Regions from separate parts of the Paraburkholderia sp. J11-2 genome, predicted to be linked through region 1. Evidence: riboswitches for the same ligand, from Rfam matches in the RefSeq annotation. Region 1 holds a riboswitch; the other holds the start of a gene.
The links. A riboswitch is a leader RNA that binds a small molecule or an ion and turns the genes downstream of it on or off. The one in region 1 is predicted to bind cobalamin.

Region 1 (9,712 bases):
AAAAAGGCCTTGCCCGCGGCCGAACTCGGGCTCACGGGCTTGACCGGATGATCGACCGCGGGCGGCTCCGGCTCGGGCGCATTGAGCATTTGCCAGCCGGCCACGGCCACGGCGAGACCGCCGCCAATACGCAGCGCTTCCATGGAAATGCCGAAGAAATGCAGGATGGGCGTGCCGACGAAAAACGCCCCGACCAGCACGAAGAACGCGTTGATCGCCACGCGTTTGGCGAGCAGGCGCCGCTCTTCGTCGGTCAGCGTTACGGTGCGATCGAGAAAAACAAAAGCCCCGCTCAAGGGATTGATGATGCTGATGAGTCCGGTAAAACCGAACAGGATGTCTGAAATCAGGCTCTCGATCATGGAGTCGATCCGGTAGGGGCATGCACGCAAGCAGCGCGCCGGGCTGCGAGAAGTGTAGCCGGATCGGCGTTTGGCGTGCCTGATCGATGTCGCCGTGCGCCCGAAAAATGGCGCGCCGCACCAATATTTACCGCAAGCGCTTCAGTATTTTTGGCAGCTTTACGGGGCGCGTTCACAAGCATAGAGTGGTTTGCCTCGCACCCCGGCGCGACGTTTCTTTTCTTCTCATATAAAAGAGGAGTTGCCATGTCACTGCGGTTGCTCGCTGCCTTGCCCTTTATCGGCATCCTGTTAGGGGTGCCGTTCGTCAATCGCACCGAGCCGCTCGTGCTCGGCATGCCGCTCGTGCTGGCCTGGATCGTCATGTGGGTCGTGCTGGCCGCAGTGATCATGGGGCTCGTCTACCGGCTCGATCCGGCCAACCGCCTGCCACTCGAAGCGGATGCGGAGGTACAAGCATGAGTGCCCTCGTCATCATCGCGGCGATGGCCTTCATCGCGCTCTATCTCGGCATGCGCGCCCGCAGAGGGCACGACATGGACCTCGAGCAGTGGGCCGTGGGCGGCCGCAGCTTCGGCACCGCGTTCGTGTTCCTGCTGATGGCGGGCGAGATCTACACGACCTTCACGTTCCTCGGCGGCAGCGGCTTCGCCTATGGCAAGGGCGCGCCCGTCTACTACATTCTGGCTTACGGCACGCTTGCATACATCATCTCGTACTGGATGCTGCCGCCCGTGTGGCGCTTCGCCAAGCAGCACCGGCTCGTCTCGCAGCCGCACTTCTTCGCGCGCAAGTATCAGAGCCCGGCGCTCGGCGTGCTGGTGGCATGCGTGGGCGTGCTCGCGCTCGTGCCGTATCTCGTGCTGCAACTGAAGGGGCTCGGCATCATTGTGACGACGGCCTCCTATGGCGCGATTTCCTCCACGGCGGCGATCTGGATCGGCGCGGCCGTGGTCACGACTTACGTGATCGTGTCAGGCGTGCGCGGCTGCGCGTGGAATTCGGTCGTGAAAGACACGATGATTCTCGCGATCGCCGTGTTCCTTGGCATTTACCTGCCGATTCATCACTACGGCAGCCTGAGCGAGATGTTCCGCGCCATCGACGCGGCCAAGCCCGGCTTCCTCACCTTCCCGGCGCGCGGCCAGAGCGTGACGTGGTTCCAGTCCACCGTGCTGCTCACGGCGCTGGGCTTCTTCATGTGGCCGCACACGTTCATGTCGGTCTACACCGCGAAGAACGACCGTATCTTCCGCCGCAACGCGATGATCCTGCCGCTCTACCAGCTCATCCTGCTGTTCGTGTTCTTTTGCGGCTTCGCGGCCGTGCTCAAGGTGCCGGGCCTGAAGGGCGGCGACATCGACCTCTCGCTCTTCCGTCTCGCGCTGCAAACGTTCGATCCGTGGTTCGTGGGCGTGATCGGCGCGGCGGGCGTGCTGACCGCGCTCGTGCCTGGCTCGATGATCCTCACCACGGCTTCGACGCTGCTCGCCAACGATATCTATCGCGGCGGCGTCGCGAAGAGCGCGGACGACGCCCAAGTCGCGAAGCTCGCACGCATTTTCGTGCCGGTGGTCGCACTGGTGGCGGTAGGCTTCACGCTCAACGGCGGCGACACCATCGTCGCGCTGCTGCTGATGGGCTACAACTTCGTCACGCAGCTCTTCCCGGCAATGGTGTGCAGCCTCTCCACGCGCAATCGCGTGACGAAGCAAGGCGCGTTCTGCGGCATCGTGGCGGGCGTGCTCGTGGTGATCGTCACGACGCTCACGCATGTGAGCGTGGCGCAGCTCATTCCGTTCGCGCCCGATGCGCTCAAGGACGTCAACATCGGCTTCCTTGCGCTGTTCGTGAACGTGATCGTGCTGGCCGTGGTGAGCACGGTGACGCAGCCGCGCACGCATATCGATCATGAGCATGCGCGGGCGCATTGACCTGACCTGACGCGATAACAAGGCGGCCCAACCGGCGTGATCCGGTTGGGCCGTTTTTCTTTTTATGCTGCCTTGCGCGCTTCGGCGATGCGCTGCGGCGCCTCGGGCCGTGCATAGAGGCGTTCGAGATACGCCTGCAAGCGCGGGAAGCCCTCCAGCAGTTGCACTTCGTTGGCCCAGTCCATCAGATAAACCGTCACGCAGTCGGCAACCGAGAGCTGGTTGCCGACAATGAACTCGCGCCCTTCGAGGTGTTTCTCGAGCACGGCGGCCATGGTCTTGAAGTCCTCCCGCGCGAGTTCGATATCGGCGGGACTGCGCTTGTCCGGCGGATAAAGGAACGAGTGCCGCGTGATGCGCCAGAGCGGCTGTTCCAGTTCGGTGACGGCGAACAGGGTCCAGCGATACGCCTGCGCCCGCTCGTCGAGATCCTTGGGCAGCAGCGCCTTCTCCGGATATTTGTCCGCCAGATACAGCACGATTGCGGCCGACTCGGGAATCACGCGGTCGCCGTCGATCAGCACCGGAACCTTGCCCGCGGGATTGATGCGCAGGTATTCGGGCCGCCTGTGCTCGCCTTCGAGCAGATTGACCGAAATGAATTCGAAATCGGCGTCGACTTCCTTGAGGCCCCATAGCGCGCGCTGCGAACGGGTGCCAGCGAAACCGTAGAGTTTCATGACGAACCTCCGTTCAGGCACTGGGAATCGGCAGAACGGGCATCACTTCGACGGCCTCGCCAGGAAAAATCGAAAAATGCGGGTGCCCTTCGAACAGCTTCGCGGCCTCTTCGTGCGATGCGGCACGCAGAACGGTATAGCCGGTTAGCGCGTTAGACGTGTCCGCAATGCCACGCTCGCCAATCGACTTGGTCTTGCCGAGCGGGCCGCCCATATCGACGATCGACGCCTTGTGCTTTTCGACCCACGCATGCCAGGCCGCAATGCCCTCCTTTTCCTTTGCATGCCGCTCCGCTTCGGAAAGCGCGGCCCACCCTTTCATGCGCGCGTTGTCTTTGGTGCCGAGAAAAACAGCGAGAAACAGTTTCTGATCGCTCATGTGTCCTCCATCCGCTGGTCTGGTGAATGATCCGGCTACGGGTCTGAAATCGGATGCAACGGCGTGGCGCCCGTCCGGCCTTGACAGCATAGGTTGATATCAACATAATTGCAACATGGCACGCGCAAAGAAACTTCCCTTCGAAACCACGCTATTGGTGCGCGATTGCTGCCTGTGTCTGCATATGCAGCGGGCGGCACGCAATCTCGCGCGCATTTTCGACGACGTGCTACGCCCGCTCGATCTCACGAACGGCCAGTTTTCGCTGCTGATGTCGCTGAACCGGCCGCATCCGCCCGGCATGAAAGACGTGGCGTCGCTGCTGGCCATGGACCGCACCACGCTCACGGCCGCGCTCAAGCCGCTGGAGCGGCGCGGCCTCGTGGTCATCGAGCAGGACCCGGAAGACAAGCGCAGCCGTTTGCTGAGCCTCACTGACGAGGGGCATCGACTGCTCAACGCGGCATTTCCGCTATGGCAGCAAACGCACGAGGCAATCGAAAAGGACTTCGCCAGGGGCGAGGTCGACAAACTGCGCGAGCATTTGCGAGCGCTTTCGTAGCGCTAGCGCTTCGACACCCCATACAACGTCGAATCCGCGAATCCTTCTGCCGCGAGCACACGCCCCACGAGAATGAGCGCTGTACGCTCGATATCCGTGGCATGCACTTTTTCGGCGATATCCGCAAGCGTGCCTGTCACGCGTTCCTCGTCGGGCCAGCTCGCGCGATAGATCACCGCCACGGGGCAGTCCTCGCCATAGTGCGGGAGCAATTCCTCGACGATGCGCGTGATATGGCGCACGCCAAGGTGGATCGCGAGCGTCGCCTTGTGGCGCGCGAGGTCGCCTAGCTGCTCGCCTTCGGGCATCGACGTTTTCGTGGCGTAGCGCGTGAGAATGAGCGTTTGCGAAATACCGGGCAGCGTGAGTTCGCTGCCGAGCGCCGCCGCGCATGCGGCGGTCGCGGTCACGCCGGGCACGACTTCATAAGGAATGCCAAGCATGCGCAAGCGCCGGATCTGCTCGCCGATTGCGCCATAGAGCGAGGGGTCGCCCGAATGCACGCGTGCCACGTCGAAGCCCTGTGCGTGCGCGTTTTCGAGCAGCGCGACGATCTCGTCCAGCGTGAGCGGTGCGGTATCGACCACCTTGTGCGCGCTGTGGCCTTCGAGCACGGCAGGCGGCACGAGCGAGCCGGCGTAGAGAATCACGGGGCAACTGCGCACGAGGCGCTGGCCCTTCACGGTGATCAGTTCAGGATCGCCCGGCCCCGCGCCAATGAAGAAAACGGTCATGCGTAGAAACTCCGCTTAATGTAGTCGTCGAGCGCGCCGATTGCCGCTTGCGCCGACGTGAATTCGCGTTGCGCATCGGGCAGCGGCGGCCGCTGCATCATCACCACGGGCAGGCCCATTTCGCGCGCAACGGCGAGCTTCGCTTCGGTCGCCGCGCCGCCGCTGTTCTTGCTGACCACGACATCGATACGCGCTTCGGTGAACAGGGCGCGCTCGCCTTCCGCTGTGAACGGCCCGCGTGCGTCAATCACGCGAGCGCGGGCGTGGCCGGCATGCGCTTCGAGGCAACGGACCGTCCAGTGCTGCTGCTCCGGCACTTCGTGCAGATGCGCGAGCGGTTCGCGCCCGAGCGTGAAGAGCGGCCGCGCAAACGGCGCAAGCGCTTCGACCACGCCGGCCCAGCCGCTCACCATGCGCCAGTCGTCGCCGGGCTGTGGCTGCCACGGCGCGCGCCGCAGCGCCCAGTACGGCACCTGTGCCGCAGCGCAGGCGCGCGCCGCGTTGGCGCTGATCTGCGCGGCGTAAGGATGCGTGGCGTCGACAACGAGCGCGATGGCTTCATCGGCGAGAAAACGCGCGAGCCCTTCTGCCCCGCCGAAGCCACCCACACGCACCGCGCAGCCGAGATCGGCGGGCACGCGGCCAAGGCCCGCGAGCGAGTACACGTGCTGGTGCCCAAGCGTGCGCGCGATCGCCAGCGCATCGCCGGTGCCGCCCAGCAGCAGGATGCGCGCGGTCATGGCTTCACCGCCTCGTAGAGCGTGACCGGCAACGCTTGACGCCAGGTATCGAAACCGCCAAGCGGCTGCGCCTCGCCAATGCCGATACGCGTGAGCGTGCCGCCATGCTGCGCGCGCCACGTCACGAGCACCGCTTCGCTTTGCAGCGTCACCGCGTTCGCGACGAGCCGGCCGCCGCTCGCGAGCGCCGCCCAGCACGCGTCCAGCACGCCGGGGACGGTCACGCCGCCGCCGATGAAGACGGCGTCGGGCGTGGCGAGTCCCGCGAGCGCTTCGGGCGCGCGGCCCGCGACGAGTTGCAAACCCGGCACGCCCAGCGCGGCGCGATTGTGTTCGATGAAGCGTTGACGCTCGGCGTGCGCCTCGATTGCTATCGCGCGGCAAGCGGCATGCGAGCGCATCCATTCGATGCCGATCGAGCCGCTGCCCGCCCCCACGTCCCAGAGCAACGCGCCGGGCGTCGGCGCGAGGCGCGCGAGCGTGAGCGCGCGCACGTCGCGCTTCGTGAGCTGGCCGTCGTGGCGGTAGGCGTCGTCGGGAAGGCCCGGCGTGAGCGTCCAGCCGTGCGCAGGCGCATTCGCAACATCGCTTTCGCATTCGAACGCGACGAGGTTGAGCGCCGCGGTTTCGTCGACGTGCCACGCATCGGCGCGGCCTTCGATGCGGCGCTCGAGCGGGCCGCCCAGATGCTCGAACACGGCAAGACGCGTGGCGCCGAAGCCCGCTTCCGCAAGCAGCGCGGCAAGCGCCGCGGGCGTGCGCCCGTCCGCGCTCAACGCCAGCACGCGCGAGCGCGCGTAGAGATGGCGGCGCAGCGCATCGAGCGGTCGGCCGACGAGCGAGACCATCGCCGTATCCTGCAACGCCCAGCCCATACGCGCCGCCGCCAGCGAGAGCGACGAAGGCGCAGGCAGCACGCGCATTTCACCGGGTGCCACACGGCGCGCGAGCGTCGCGCCCACGCCGAACAGCATGGGGTCGCCGCTCGCGAGCACGCATACGGGCGCATTCGACTCGCGATGCGCGAGCAGCGCCTCGACGCTGAACGGCTGCGGCCACGCTTCGCGGCGCGCGCGCACGCGCGAGGGCAGCATCGCAAGATGGCGCTCGCCGCCCGTCACGACGGCAGCGTCGAACAGCGCGCGCCGCGCGTCGCGCCCGAGGCCCGCGTAGCCATCGTCGCCTATGCCCACCACCGTCAGCCATGCCTGCGTGCCCTGCATTCGTTCTCCCGCTTTTGCTTGCTTTGTTGCCTGGTTTGTCGCCTGTTTCCCTGCGCCACCGGCGGCCCGCAACCCGATTGCCGGGCGGAGCGCGCGCGAAAACGGGCATAATACCGTGTCCGCCGGCGCCTTTAAGGCACTTTGTATGAGGCCGGAGTCAGCGCTGAAGCGCTAACTCCGGATCGCAAACAGGGAACACAGCAAGCTGTGGCCGCCCCCGCGACTGTAAGCAGCGAGACCGCATCCACCCGAGCCACTGGTTTTACCGGGAAGGCCGATGCGGTCCACGACCTGCGAGCCAGGAGACCTGCCGGCCGACTGTTCGTGCGAACCCATATCGGGCGGGGTGTACCGATACCGCTGCCGTTTCCCGCCTCACGTGCGGGCAGCGCGCCGCTCCCGCGCGATGCTTACCCGGTATTCCCTTGAAACACGAAACGAAGCCCGTCTCGCCCGCTGCTGCATTGGCCGTGCTCCGCCCCTCGGCGTGCCCGGGGCTCGTGCGCGTGGTCGCGGCGCGCGACGGCGGCCTGTGCCGCATCCGCCTGCCCGGCGGCGTGCTGAGCGCCACGCGGGCGCGCGCCCTCGCCGACGCCGCGTTGGCGCATGCCGGCGGCGTGCTCGAACTGACCAATCGCGCGAACGTGCAGATTCGCGGCGTACGCGTGGGCGAGGAGGCCGCGTTGAGCGCCGCGCTGATCGGTGCGGGCCTCGGGCCCGCCGGCATCGACGCCGCGAGCCCGGTCGAGCACGCGTGCGCCGCCGACGAATTGCGCAACGTGATGCTGAGCCCGCTCGCGGGCGTTGACCCTGAGGCTTTGTGCGACACAACGGTGCTCGCCGCAGCCCTCATCGACATGATGCAGCGCGAAGCGCGTTTCGCCGCGCTCTCGCCCAAGTTCGCGCTGCAACTGGACGGCGGCGAGCGCATGGCGATGCTCGGGCATCCGCACGACATCTGGCTCGCCGCGTTGCCGCACGGCGCGACCGTGCGCTTTGCACTGGGCCTCGCAGGGTGCCCCACGGCACAGCCAATCGGCACGCTCGCGACCGAAAATATTTGCGCATCGATACGTGCGCTGCTCCATGCGTTCCTCGATCTCGCGGGCGCAGACGCAACGCGCATGCGTGACGTGCTCGCCGCACACTCACTCGATGCGCTGCTGCAACGCGCGCGCGATCATGGCGGCTTCGCGCTGATGCGTGACGACGCCGCGCTGCACGCGTGGCGTCGCGAGCCGAGTCCTGCCGGCTTGCGACTGGGCGCGCACGCGCTGCACGTCGACGGCAGTGGCTACGTAGGCGCGCAGCCCGCGCTCGGCCGCATCGACGCGCATACGCTGCGCGCGCTCGCCGCGCTCGCGCAAGACTCGGGCGATGCGACGCTGCGGGTGACGCCATGGCAAGGCCTGCTGCTGCCTAACGTGCCCGCGCGCGCCATGACCGGCGCGCTCGAACGGCTGCACGCGCTCGGCCTCATTGTCTCGCGCGCCGATCCGTTCGCGCGCCTGATCGCCTGCACGGGCTCGGCGGGGTGCGCCAAAAGCCGCGCCGACACCAAAGCCGACGCACAGCGTCTCGCCGCCCTGCTGCCGCCCGGCGCGCAAGCGCACCTGAGCGGCTGCGAACGCTCCTGCGCGGCCGCTCATTGCGCGCCGTTCACGTTGCTCGCCAGCGAGCCGGACCACTACGACCTTTACCAGCGCGACGACACGCAAAGCGGCTTCGGCCAGCGCTTTGGCCAGCTCGTCGCGCGCAACCTGACGATCGAAGCGGCTGCGCTCGCACTCGCGCAGCGGCCCCGGAGTACCCAAGATGTCTGATTACATCCGCGACGGCCAGGCGATCTATCGCGAATCGTTCGCGACGATCCGCGCCGAAGCCGACCTCTCGCGCATTCCCGCCGACCTGGAAAAACTCGCCGTACGCGTGATCCACGCCTGCGGCATGGTGGACGTCGCCGCCGACCTCGCGTTTTCCGCAGGCGCGGGCACGGCGGGCCGCAACGCGCTCGCAGGCGGCGCGCCCATTCTCTGCGACGCGAAAATGGTCGCATACGGCGTCACGCGCGCACGCCTGCCCGCGAACAACGCCGTCATCTGCACGCTCGACGACCCCGCTGTGCCCACGCTCGCACGCGAGTTTGGCAATACGCGATCGGCCGCCGCGCTCGAACTTTGGCGGCCGCATCTTGCAGGCAGCGTCGTGGCGATCGGCAATGCGCCCACCGCACTCTTTCACCTGCTCGACATGATCGCCGCCGGCGCGCCGCTGCCCGCGCTCATCCTCGGCTTTCCCGTGGGCTTTGTCGGCGCGGCCGAGTCCAAGGCGCAGCTCGCCGCCGAAAATCACGGCGTGCCCTTCGTCGTCGTGCATGGTCGCCGTGGCGGCAGCGCGATGGCCGCCGCCGCCGTCAACGCACTCGCTTCGGAGACCGAATAAATGACCCGCAAAGGACGTCTGCACGGCATCGGCGTCGGCCCCGGCGACCCCGAACTGCTCACGCTCAAAGCCGTGCGCCTGCTCAAGGCGGCACCCGTCGTCGCGTATTTTGTCGCGAAGGGCAAGAAAGGCAATGCGTTCGGCATTGTCGAGGCCCATCTCGAAGCGGAGCAGGAACGCCTGCCGCTCGTGTACCCCGTGACGACCGAGGCGCTCGAACCGCCGCTCTCGTATGAGGCGATCATCGCCGACTTCTACGACGGCGCCGCGCAAATGCTGTCGCGCCATCTCGACGCCGGCCGTGACGTGGCCGTGATCTGCGAAGGCGATCCGTTCTTCTACGGCTCGTACATGTATCTTCACGACCGGCTCGCCGCGCGCTACGAAGCCGAAGTCGTGCCTGGCGTGTGCTCGATGCTGGGCGGCGCGGCGGTGCTGGGCGTGCCGCTCGTCTACCGCAACCAGAGCCTCGCCGTGCTGTCGGGCGTGCTGCCCGAGGGCGAATTGCGCCGGCGGCTGGCCGACGCGGACGCCGCCGTCATCATGAAACTGGGCCGCAACTTCGACAAGGTGCGCCGCGTGCTGGGCGAGCTGGGTCTCGCGCATCGCGCGCTGTATGTCGAGCGCGCAACGATGGCGAACCAGCGCATCGTCCC
Region 2 (9,712 bases), on a different contig from region 1:
TCGTGAACAACCGCGTGGTCACGCGTATCCGGCGCGCCAACGCGATCCTCTACATCGGCTTCGCACTGTCCGCCTTCGCGAGCCTCGCGGTGGTCGTGCTGCGAGGCAACGAGCCGCATCTCGTGTGGATGGCGTGCATGGGCGCGAGCGGCCTCGGCCTGGGCCTCGTGGGTACGAGCCTCACGGTCTGCTCGCAGCAAATCGTGTCGCGCGACCATCTCGGCGCCGCCACGGCGATGCTGCAATCGCTGCGCACTTTCGGCGGCATGCTGGGCACGGCGATGACCGGCGCACTGCTCGGGCACCTCTACACCATGGGCGTGAATCGCTCGCTGGACTCGTACCAGGCAACGCAGTGGTTCAAGTCGTTTGCGAGTCCCGAACTGCTCGTGGACCGCGCCGACCAGGCCGCGCTGATCAGTCGCCTCGTGAGCGCCGGGCACGCCGGCGACGCGATGATGAGCTCGGCGCGCAGCGCGCTCGTGGATTCGATCCACATGGGCCTCGTTGTTGCCGCCATCGCCGCGCTCGCCGGCCTGTGTCTCGCGTGGTTCGTGCCGCCGGTACAGGTGGGGTATCTCGAGGCGCGGCCGTAAATGAACCCCGAACATTATTTCACCCGCATTTCATTTCAATTACCGTTTAACATAGACGTAATAATTTGGTAATTAGGGAGTAATCGAGGGTAAGCATAATTCGCCGCCGTCAGTCTGCCATCACCACACAGCATCAACCACGACGACGGAGCCCTCAGCATGTCCGCATCACACCACCGAATTGCGCTGCCACTCTACCTGGCAGTGCTTACCAGCATTGCTGCACTAACCGCCTGCGGCGGCGGCAATAGCGACCCCGCCAGCACCGCCGTCATCCCCGCGCCGCCCGCCGACCCCGGCTTCGTGGACAACGCACCGATTCCCGACGTGCCCGCCTTCGTCGACAACATCGCGACCAACCAGCGCGGCGACGCGCGCTACGCCACGCTCGCGACCAACGCGGGCGTGCGCGTGGTGGCGCGCTTTCTCGATCTGTGGCAGCCGCTCACGCTGCTCGTGGACGCAGGCGTTTCCGCCCCCGCCAACGGCACGTTCCCCGCAGTCGTGCAGTCCACATGGACGGGCGTGCCCACCGACGGCACGCCCAACGGCACGATTCTCAACAGCACCGTGTTGAACGCGAACATCCAGTACGTTGTGAGCGCAACGACACAGCGCACCCAGGCGCAAGCGGACGCCGCCTACTACGACGACCGCCGCGGCAAGGGCTACAGCGTGACCGACGGCATGGGCCCGCTCACCGCCGCCTGGCGCGCGGCCGCGCAGCAAACCACGAGCATCACGTCGATTCCCGCTGACGCAACCACCACGCTCTACAACGACTCGGGCAACAACACGGGCGTGGGCAGCACGAGCAACGCGACGTTCGGCAAGGTGGTGGACCTGCTCAACACCATGGGCAACAACGCCTCGACCGAACCCGCCAAGCGCTTCTACAAATACGCGCGGCCATTCCGCTGGAGCACGAGCGTCGTGGTCGACCCCACGCTCGTGCCGGCGATCAGCACGACGCCTTCGACCGACGGCGGCTTCATCAGCGGCCATGAAGCCGAAGCCATGCGCGACGCGATGACGATGGCCTACCTCGTGCCCGAGCGTTACCAGGAAATGGCGAGCCGCGGCCTCGAACTCGGCGAGAACCGCATTCTTGCGGGCATGCATTCGCCGCTCGACGTGATCGGCGGACGCATGTTCGCGCTGGCCGCCACGGCCGCGAATCTCTACGACCCCGCGAACGCCACGCTCAAGAACACGGCCTACGCGCAAGCGCACAGCGCGCTCGAACAGGCAACCGGCACGAGCACCACGACCTTCTCGACCTTCGCGCATTCGGGCACGAGCGCGACTGACCGCTTCGCCGACTATGCGACCAACAAGACGGAATTCGCGCGCCGCATGACGTTCGGCTTCAGCCAGATCGAATCGACCGAAGCGCCGCCTGTCGTACCCAAGGGCGCCGAGGTGCTGCTCGAAACGCGCTTCCCGTATCTGAGCGCCAACCAGCGCCGCGTCGTGCTGAAGACGACCGAAGTCGTCTCGGGCTATCCGGTCATGGACGACTCCGAAGGCTGGGGCCGTCTGAACATGTTTAGTGCTGCCGATGGTTATGGCGCATTCAACGGCAACGTGATCGTCGCAATGGACGCAAGCCAGGGCGGCTTCAACGCCGCCGACACCTGGCGCAACGACATTGCCGGCTCGGGCAAGCTCACGCTGCAGGGCAGCGGCACGCTCACGCTCGCGGGCAACAACAGTTACACGGGCGGCTCGCAGGTGAGCGGCGGCGTGCTCGCGGCCGCGTCGGCCACGGCGTTCGGCAACGGCGATGTGTACGTGGGCTCCGGCGGCAGCGTGACCGTCGCGGCGGCCGCGCCGTTGACGGTAGCGGGCAAGTACACGCAGCTCGACAGCACGACGCTCGAACTCGACATCGACGGCAACGGCGGCGGACGCCTGCGCGTGGGCGGCCAGCTCACGGTGGCGGGCGGCACGCTGCACGTGAAGTTCGTGAACGGCTATGCGCCGAAGGCAGGCGACACGATCGACCTGATCGACGGCAGCGGCGCGTCGGTCAAGTTCGCGACCGTCACTGTGGATGGCTTCAAGGCCACGCCCGTTTATTCTTCGACCGGCGTGGCGGTGAAGCTCTCGGCTTCGTGATGTAGCCACACTGGAAAGCGGCCCCGGATCACAATGGTTCGGGGCCGTGCTTTATGCACTGAACACCGGGGCTTGCGCAAGCGCCTCTCTCGCCCCTCCGTCAACGGCACGAGATCGCGTGCCGTGAGACACCCGCATAACAGCGCACGTCCATCGGTCAACGCGTGGCGCCAGGGGGCAGACCAAACCGGGTGTTTTCGCCACACCGCACCCGGCAAAGGTTGACGCGCGCAATGCGCGGCCATTACCCTTGCGCGCTGATGGTTCCCGGCGACGGGATCAAAAGGGAACGCAGTGCAAGACTGCGGCTGCCCCCGCAACTGTCAGCGGCGAGTCCATGCCAGAGCGGGCCACTGGGAAACCGGGAAGGCCGGCAACGGACGTCGACCCGCGAGCCAGGAGACCTGCCATCAGCCGAGTCCAGCAGCCGCAGCGGGCGGGGATCCCCAATGCGCAAGCACCGCCCGTGCGGCGGCCGCCCGTTGCAAGGACAGCCCTGAACAAGCGCTGTTTCCAGCCACCGCATCATGAAGTTTCGCCAGTTCGTTTTGACTTCCGCCGCGCTCGCCTGTGCGTGGCAAACCGCGCATGCCGCCGACGCATCGCCCGCCCAGGCCCAGCAGCAAACCACCGACGACACCACGCTGCCCAATATCCTCGTCGTGGGCGACACGCAGCATCTGCCGCAATCGTTCGACCAGCGCTACGCGACCACCCAGGTGCTCACGCGCGCCGACCTCGACCGCGTCTCCCCCATCGACCCCGGTATCGCGCAGGCGCTCGCCACGCTGCCCGGCGTCACCGTCTCGCAGACCGGCGGGCCTGGGTCGTACACGGGCGTGAGCATCCGCGGGTCGTCGGCGGACCAGGTGGCTGTGTTCATCGACGGCATACGCGTGGGCTCCGTCACCACCGGCACGGCCGAATGGGGCGATCTTGCGACGGACTCGTTCGACCGCGTGGAGGTGATCTCGGGCCCCGCGGCCGCCTCGTTCGGCGCGGACGCCGTGGGCGGCGTCGTGCAGCTCTTCACGCGCCATGCGTCGAACCAGCCGAACCAGACCACCGTGTCGTTCGGCGGCGGCTCGAACAAGACCTTCGACACGCAGGTGCGCACCTCGGGCACGATCGGCTCGACCGGGCCGCTTGCCGCGTTGAGCGGACTCACGTATTCGCTGGGTCTGCACGACTACAACACGGCCGGCATCGACGCGACGCAGCCCTGGGCCTACGGCCACGAAGCCGGCCGCAACCCTTACCACGCGCAGAACCTGGACGCGCGCCTTGGCTACGCGCACGACAACTGGTCGATCTCGACCTTCGCGCTTTATCACCGCTCCGATCTCTCCTACGACAACGCGGGTGGCAACGACCGCCAGCGCGACAACCAGCTCACGACCGGCCTCGCGTTCCACCTCGACATCACGCCGACCACGCAGTTCGATCAGTCGGTGGGGTACGCCACCGACCGTCAGTTCCTCTATTCGAACGACCCGACGATCCCGACCGACGAGATCGATTCGACGCGCTTTGCCACCTCCACGTCGCTCACGCATCAGGAAAGGGGCCACACGCTCTTCGGCATGCCGCTCGACGGCGAGACCAAGCTCGCCTACGACTACACGCGCGAACTGGCGTTTCTGCCTGTGGATGTGCCGGGCGGCCTGCCCGCACGCAACGATTCCGCCGTGTCGATGCATCAGTCCACGACGCTCGGGCCCGTCACGCTGTTCCTCGCGGGGCGGCACGAGATCGTGCAGGGGGAGTCGGTCAATACGGGCAACGTCGCGCTCTCGTGGGCGATCACGCCGGTCTACACGGCGCGCGTTTCGTATGGCAATGCGTTCCGTCTGCCCACGTTCAACGACCTGTACTATCCAGGCTACTCGAACCCCAACCTGCTGCCCGAGCGCAGCGACTCGGTCGAGGCGGCGCTCGATGCGACCACGTCGATCGGCACGTTCACGGCCGCGGTGTATGACACGCGCGTACACGACCTCATCACGTACAACTCGCAGACCTTCCTGCCTGTGAACGTGGGCCGCGCGCACATTCAGGGTCTCGACCTCTCGTACAAGGGCGCGCTCGGCAAGTCCACGCCGGTGAGCCTCACGGTGGGGATTCTGAATCCGCAGGACGTGACCGACCAGACCTGGCTCAATCGCCGCCCGCGCCAGACGGTGAGCCTGAGCGTGGATCACACGTGGGACGAGTTCCAGCTCCACGCGCTCAGCACCGGCGTTTCGCTGCTGTATAACGGCTCGACGTTCGACGACCAGCTCAACACGATCTACCTGCCTTCGTGGACGACGGTGAGCCTGCGCGCGTCGTACAAGGTCAATGCGCATCTCGCGCTTTCGGCCACGCTCGCGAACGTGTTCAACCGGCAATATGTGACCGCGTACGGGTACAACACGCTCGGGCGCACGGCGTTTGGGAAGGTCACTTATACGTTTTGAGGATCGGAGCCAGCGGCTGGACGGCGGTTCTCCGCCTGGCACCGGCTCCAGATATTCCTGAAGACCGCTTCGTGGTAATTGGCGTCCTTGCTCAACAGGTTGGTCGCCTTGCTCAGCCCGCCACCTGCCGTCAGGTGTTCGATGTACAGCAAGCGCCGGATCTCACGCATATAGCTCGCAGGCAGCGGCATTTCGCCCTGCCGGCGGCCCTGGCGGCTCCGGTCTTCGTTCGCCATCGGCGTTTCGACCGTATAGAGCCCGCGCTCGTGATTGATGAAGCACGCAGGCATGAGCGGATCTTCCATCACGCACACGTATTGGCGTTCGAGCACTGGCGCAGGAACCAGATTCTGCAGCCACTCCAGCGCGTGCTGCCATATCTTCCACGCGCTCTCTTTTGTCGGCGTAGCGTTGTGTTGCGCATGGACGAAGCGCAGGCATTCGACAACGATGTCCTCCTTTACGCAATACAGAATCTGGAACCCGGCCCGCAAATAAAGCACCAGTTGCAGAAGCTCATAGCATCGGCCCAGGATATGCGCCCCGTTGGGCGTGCACCCCTCGCGAGGCTCACCGCGCAGCAATTCGGGAAACAATAGAAGCGGCAACCCGGAAAACACGATCAGCGCGGGGTTGCGCGCCGACTGCACTACGCCGCCCGCCCCCGCGGCAACCTTGGCCGCAGCCGCGTTTTCGGCAGGCGTTTGCGCGGCGCCGGTTGGCCGCACGGCGCGAGCGGCACTGCTTTCCTCGCGCTTCATTCGTTCGTTGTGCTTGCGAGCGTCGCGTACGATATCGCCAATCGCCTTGCCAATACAGGCCCCATTCGGCAAACCGCCGCCCTCTTCGTCGGCCCAGCGGCGCACCCGCTCCCATGGAATGCTGAACGGAATCCCCACGAAATGCAGGCCGAGCCAGCTCGTCGTCAGCAAGTCGACGCGGATCTGCTCCGACTCGCCTATCGAAGTGTCCGGCGATTTTCCGCACCACGTCAGGAGCGCGCTCTTGCTGTCGGGCTCGTGCGGCGAGGCCATCAGCAATTCAACCGACTGCAGGAACACTTCGGCCAGCGTCTGAAGCGGCAGGTCGGACGGCTGCGCCGCCTCGCGCTTTGCTGCGCTCTCTTCATGGTCTTCCCCGGCCAGTTCGCGCGCCACGCGCTGCGCGACCAGTTCCGGGTCGTGCAACGTCCACTTGCCGTCGGGCTGGCGGGTCACCAGCTTCGCGTAGACGCGCTCGGCAAGGTCGTCGATGTGCCTTGCCATCACTGAAAGCTGCGAAACCGGTACCGGTTCGGGCCTTGCGGCGTCGTTCATTGCAGCTCCCGGTAAATGAGGCTGGCGGTAAGCGTGCCCTTGTCGTCGGCGAGACCGACAAGAAACTTCTCGATCAGCCCGCGAAACACGGTCTTCGCATCCGTTTCGCTCCACTTCTCGACAAAGCCGTCCTGGAACTGCAGCCAGTCGCCGAAACCGATATCGAGCAGGATCTGGTCGACGATGCCAGGCAGCAAGGGAAGATCCATCTGGTACAAGCGCCTGATCATCAATACCTGGGAGAACACAGCGCAAATATAGTCGCACGCACTGGCCGCGCGCGAAGCCGAGCGCATGATGTCCTCCACGGCCCAGCTCACGAGATTCATCCCCGTGCGCTCGCCCTCGCGCGTGATGTCGAGCGTGAGATCGCGAAGATAGACCTGACCCGGCGGCTTTCCGAGCAATTGATAAACGGTGCCGTCGACAACATGCATCCAGTTCGACGAATCGCCAACCCTCACGTCGTAATTCGCACGCACCCCGTGTTCCGCCTGAAGGTCGCGCGCCGCCTGCTCCAGCACCACCGTATGCCACACGAGTCCGATAAAACGGAGAAAGTCCGTTGCACGGTCCCTATCCGGCTCGCTGGCATCGCTCCATGGCTTCACGAGCCTGAGCGGCATGTCGGTGATGATCAGCACCCTGTCGCGGCGCCCCCGCATCAACGCGGAGTACAAGGTTTCGCGGGGCGGGTTCTTGTCGAAGTAGAGCGGCCACTTCTGCTTGCGCGGGGCATCCAGCCATTCCCCGTCGATATCGAGCAAGCGGTAGACGGCATAGATTCCCGCCCCGTAGCCCTTCGGCGTCGTTGCACGGCGCGGGTCCACCGGAACACCATAGGCCTTGTAGAGCTGCCTCTGACTATAAGGTGTACCCAGTGAATTTCTGATGCTGCCAACCTGCCGGTTCAGTTCCGCGATGACGTCGCCGACTTCCGTCGCGCGTCGCTTCAGATCGGTCTGCAACGCGCCTAAACCACTCGTATGTTTCTTGATCTCCTCGGCCTGCTGGCTCATTTCCCACAGTATCGAGCGCGCCGTCGCGTGCTGCTGTTGCAGCGCCACGAAATGCTCGGCCGCAACGTAGATGGCGAGGACCGCCATCAGGAAAACGGCCGCATCGTCGTGACTGCGGCGGATCATTGCCGCGAAGAAGATCAGTGTCGGCACGGCAAAACGAACGTGGGGATTGCCTGCCCAGCGGCGCAATCTCGAGGTCCAGGCCGTTGCAGCCTCGCCATGTCCCTCTTTCTTGCCCGCGCTCTCGAGCCCGTGCATCAGAAAGGCGAGGAACGTGAGCGCCAATACGAATACCCCCTGGAAGCTCGTTTCCTCCTGTTCGTCAGTCAGCAGATCGCTCATCACCTTCCTGACGGTGTCAAGCGGCCGCTCGGACTGGCTGGCGGACGCGGCCTTGGGGGGATGGAGCGAGGATGGCGCAGTCTGGCCTGGCGCGCCCGCGTGCACTCCCGCAGACGCCGCAACGTGTGGCGCTGCGTTGAAGGACGGCCAGAAGAACAGGTAAAGGACGGCAGCGATAACGCACGCGCAATAAAGCACCCACGTCAAAAAGCGTCGCCAGCCTAAGCCGTTGGCATTTTCCTCGCCAACGCGGTCGATACCATTGCGCAACGGCTGGTCGTTCCCGGTTTGAATGACAGCACCGTTGCCGGGCGTATTGTTTCCACCTTCCTCGGCCATGGCGCTTCCCCAAGGGCTGCTCCGGATATCGCGACGCAATCCGCCGAATGAGCATAGGCGACAGTACGGTGACATTCAAGGCAGCGCGTCAGGGTCGGCGCTGCACCCATCGATATGGATCGCTAACTATTGATGACGAACACCTGCTCTGCACACCTCCATCGGGATGACAAAAAGCGGCGCCGGCACGTGCGCTGGCGCACAGACAGTGGCGATGCCTTCACATAACAAATCGCCGCCGGTCGCTATCTCGGCCGCCGCACCGCGCGAATCTTCCCGCTGTTCCCGCCGCCGCAGAAGAACTGCTCGCCGCCATCGGACTCCAGTCCCGAAACGGCGGTTCCAGGCGGCATGTCGAGTTGTTCCAGCACTTCGCCCGTGCCCGGATCGATGTGCCGCAAGTCGCTCTCGTCGCCTTCCCAGGTGCCGTGCCACAACTCGCCGTCCACCCACGTCACGCCCGTGACGAAGCGGCTCGATTCGAGCGTGCGCAGAATCGCGCCCGTCTGCGGATCGATTTGGTGGATCTTGCGCTCGCGATACACCCCGACCCAGAGCGTGCCGTCCGCCCACGCAAGCCCCGAGTCGCCGCCACCGCCGGGCGCGGGAATCGTGGCGAGCACGCGGCCCGTTTCGGGGTCGATCTTGTGGATGCGGTCTTCGGAAATCTGGAACAGGTGCCGCCCGTCGAACGCCGTGCCCGCGTGCGCCGCGATGTCGATCGAGCGCTGTGTCTGGCCACTCTCGGGGTCGAGCGACGCAATGCGCTCGCCCACGGCGAACCAGACCTGCTTACCGTCGTAGGTGACCCCGCCCACCTTGTCGATGCCGGGAAAAGGGCCGTACTCGCGGACGATTTCGGCAGTCGTTCGTTTCATGACTTCCTCCTTCAATGAAAGGGCAGGCGTTCATCCTAATCGCCCGGCAGCGGCGCGGGGAGTAACAAGGTCGTCGCGAATCCGGGAACAGGCGGCGTGGTCCAGCGGCGCGCGCGGCCGTAGCCGAACGACTGCACCTTGTCCGCCGCGGCGAGCGAATCGAGCGCGCGTTGCACGGTGCGCTGGCTCGCGCCGAGCGCGAGCGCCAGCGCCGAACTCGACCACGATTCGCCGTCGGCAAGAAATGCGAGTACCGCTGCGTGCTTTTCTTCCACAGGCCGCGCCAGCACCACCACTTCGCTCGCAGTGCGCGGCGCCAGCGCGAAGCCTTGCTGCGTCGAGCCGATCTCGGCCACGTCGCGCAACAGCGTGCGCAAGCGGCCAATTTCCACGCGCAGCCGCGCGCGGTGCGTTTCGTCGGCGTGCTTCGTGCGAAAGGCGCGGGCGATCAGCGCGTCGCGCGGCACATCGGCAGGCCACGCCTCCGCGAGCGCGCGCGCGAGCACGAACAGCACCGGCCGCCTTGCCAGTTCGACGATCGTCGCGCCCTCGCGCACAACGTAGCGGCACGCATCCACGACGAGCGCCTTCGAGGCGAGCAGCGCCTCGACGTCTTCCAGCAGCAGCACCCGCTCTTCG

Region 2: linked by a shared signal. The riboswitch ahead of U5A57_RS04255 (TonB-dependent receptor domain-containing protein) and the one ahead of cobG (precorrin-3B synthase) in region 1 are both predicted to bind cobalamin.

Annotation. Positions count from the first base shown of each region.
Region 1 is NZ_CAJMYY010000006.1:57,931-67,642, reverse strand. Features, by position in the region: gene U5A57_RS10370 (MarC family protein) at 1-362, opposite strand, end outside; gene U5A57_RS10365 (DUF3311 domain-containing protein) at 609-824, shown strand; gene U5A57_RS10360 (sodium:solute symporter) at 821-2,296, shown strand; gene U5A57_RS10355 (glutathione S-transferase family protein) at 2,359-2,976, opposite strand; gene U5A57_RS10350 (hypothetical protein) at 2,990-3,355, opposite strand; gene U5A57_RS10345 (MarR family transcriptional regulator) at 3,471-3,917, shown strand; gene cobM (precorrin-4 C(11)-methyltransferase) at 3,920-4,651, opposite strand; gene U5A57_RS10335 (cobalt-precorrin-6A reductase) at 4,648-5,391, opposite strand; gene cbiE (precorrin-6y C5,15-methyltransferase (decarboxylating) subunit CbiE) at 5,388-6,614, opposite strand; cobalamin riboswitch at 6,756-6,944, shown strand; gene cobG (precorrin-3B synthase) at 7,040-8,437, shown strand; gene U5A57_RS10320 (precorrin-8X methylmutase) at 8,430-9,056, shown strand; gene U5A57_RS10315 (precorrin-2 C(20)-methyltransferase) at 9,057-9,712, shown strand, end outside.
Region 2 is NZ_CAJMYY010000002.1:444,429-454,140, reverse strand. Features, by position in the region: gene U5A57_RS04265 (MFS transporter) at 1-596, shown strand, start outside; gene U5A57_RS04260 (acid phosphatase) at 756-2,717, shown strand; cobalamin riboswitch at 2,962-3,144, shown strand; gene U5A57_RS04255 (TonB-dependent receptor domain-containing protein) at 3,245-5,176, shown strand; gene U5A57_RS04250 (hypothetical protein) at 5,164-6,492, opposite strand; gene U5A57_RS04245 (hypothetical protein) at 6,489-8,195, opposite strand; gene U5A57_RS04240 (PQQ-binding-like beta-propeller repeat protein) at 8,441-9,073, opposite strand; gene U5A57_RS04235 (helix-turn-helix domain-containing protein) at 9,109-9,712, opposite strand, start outside.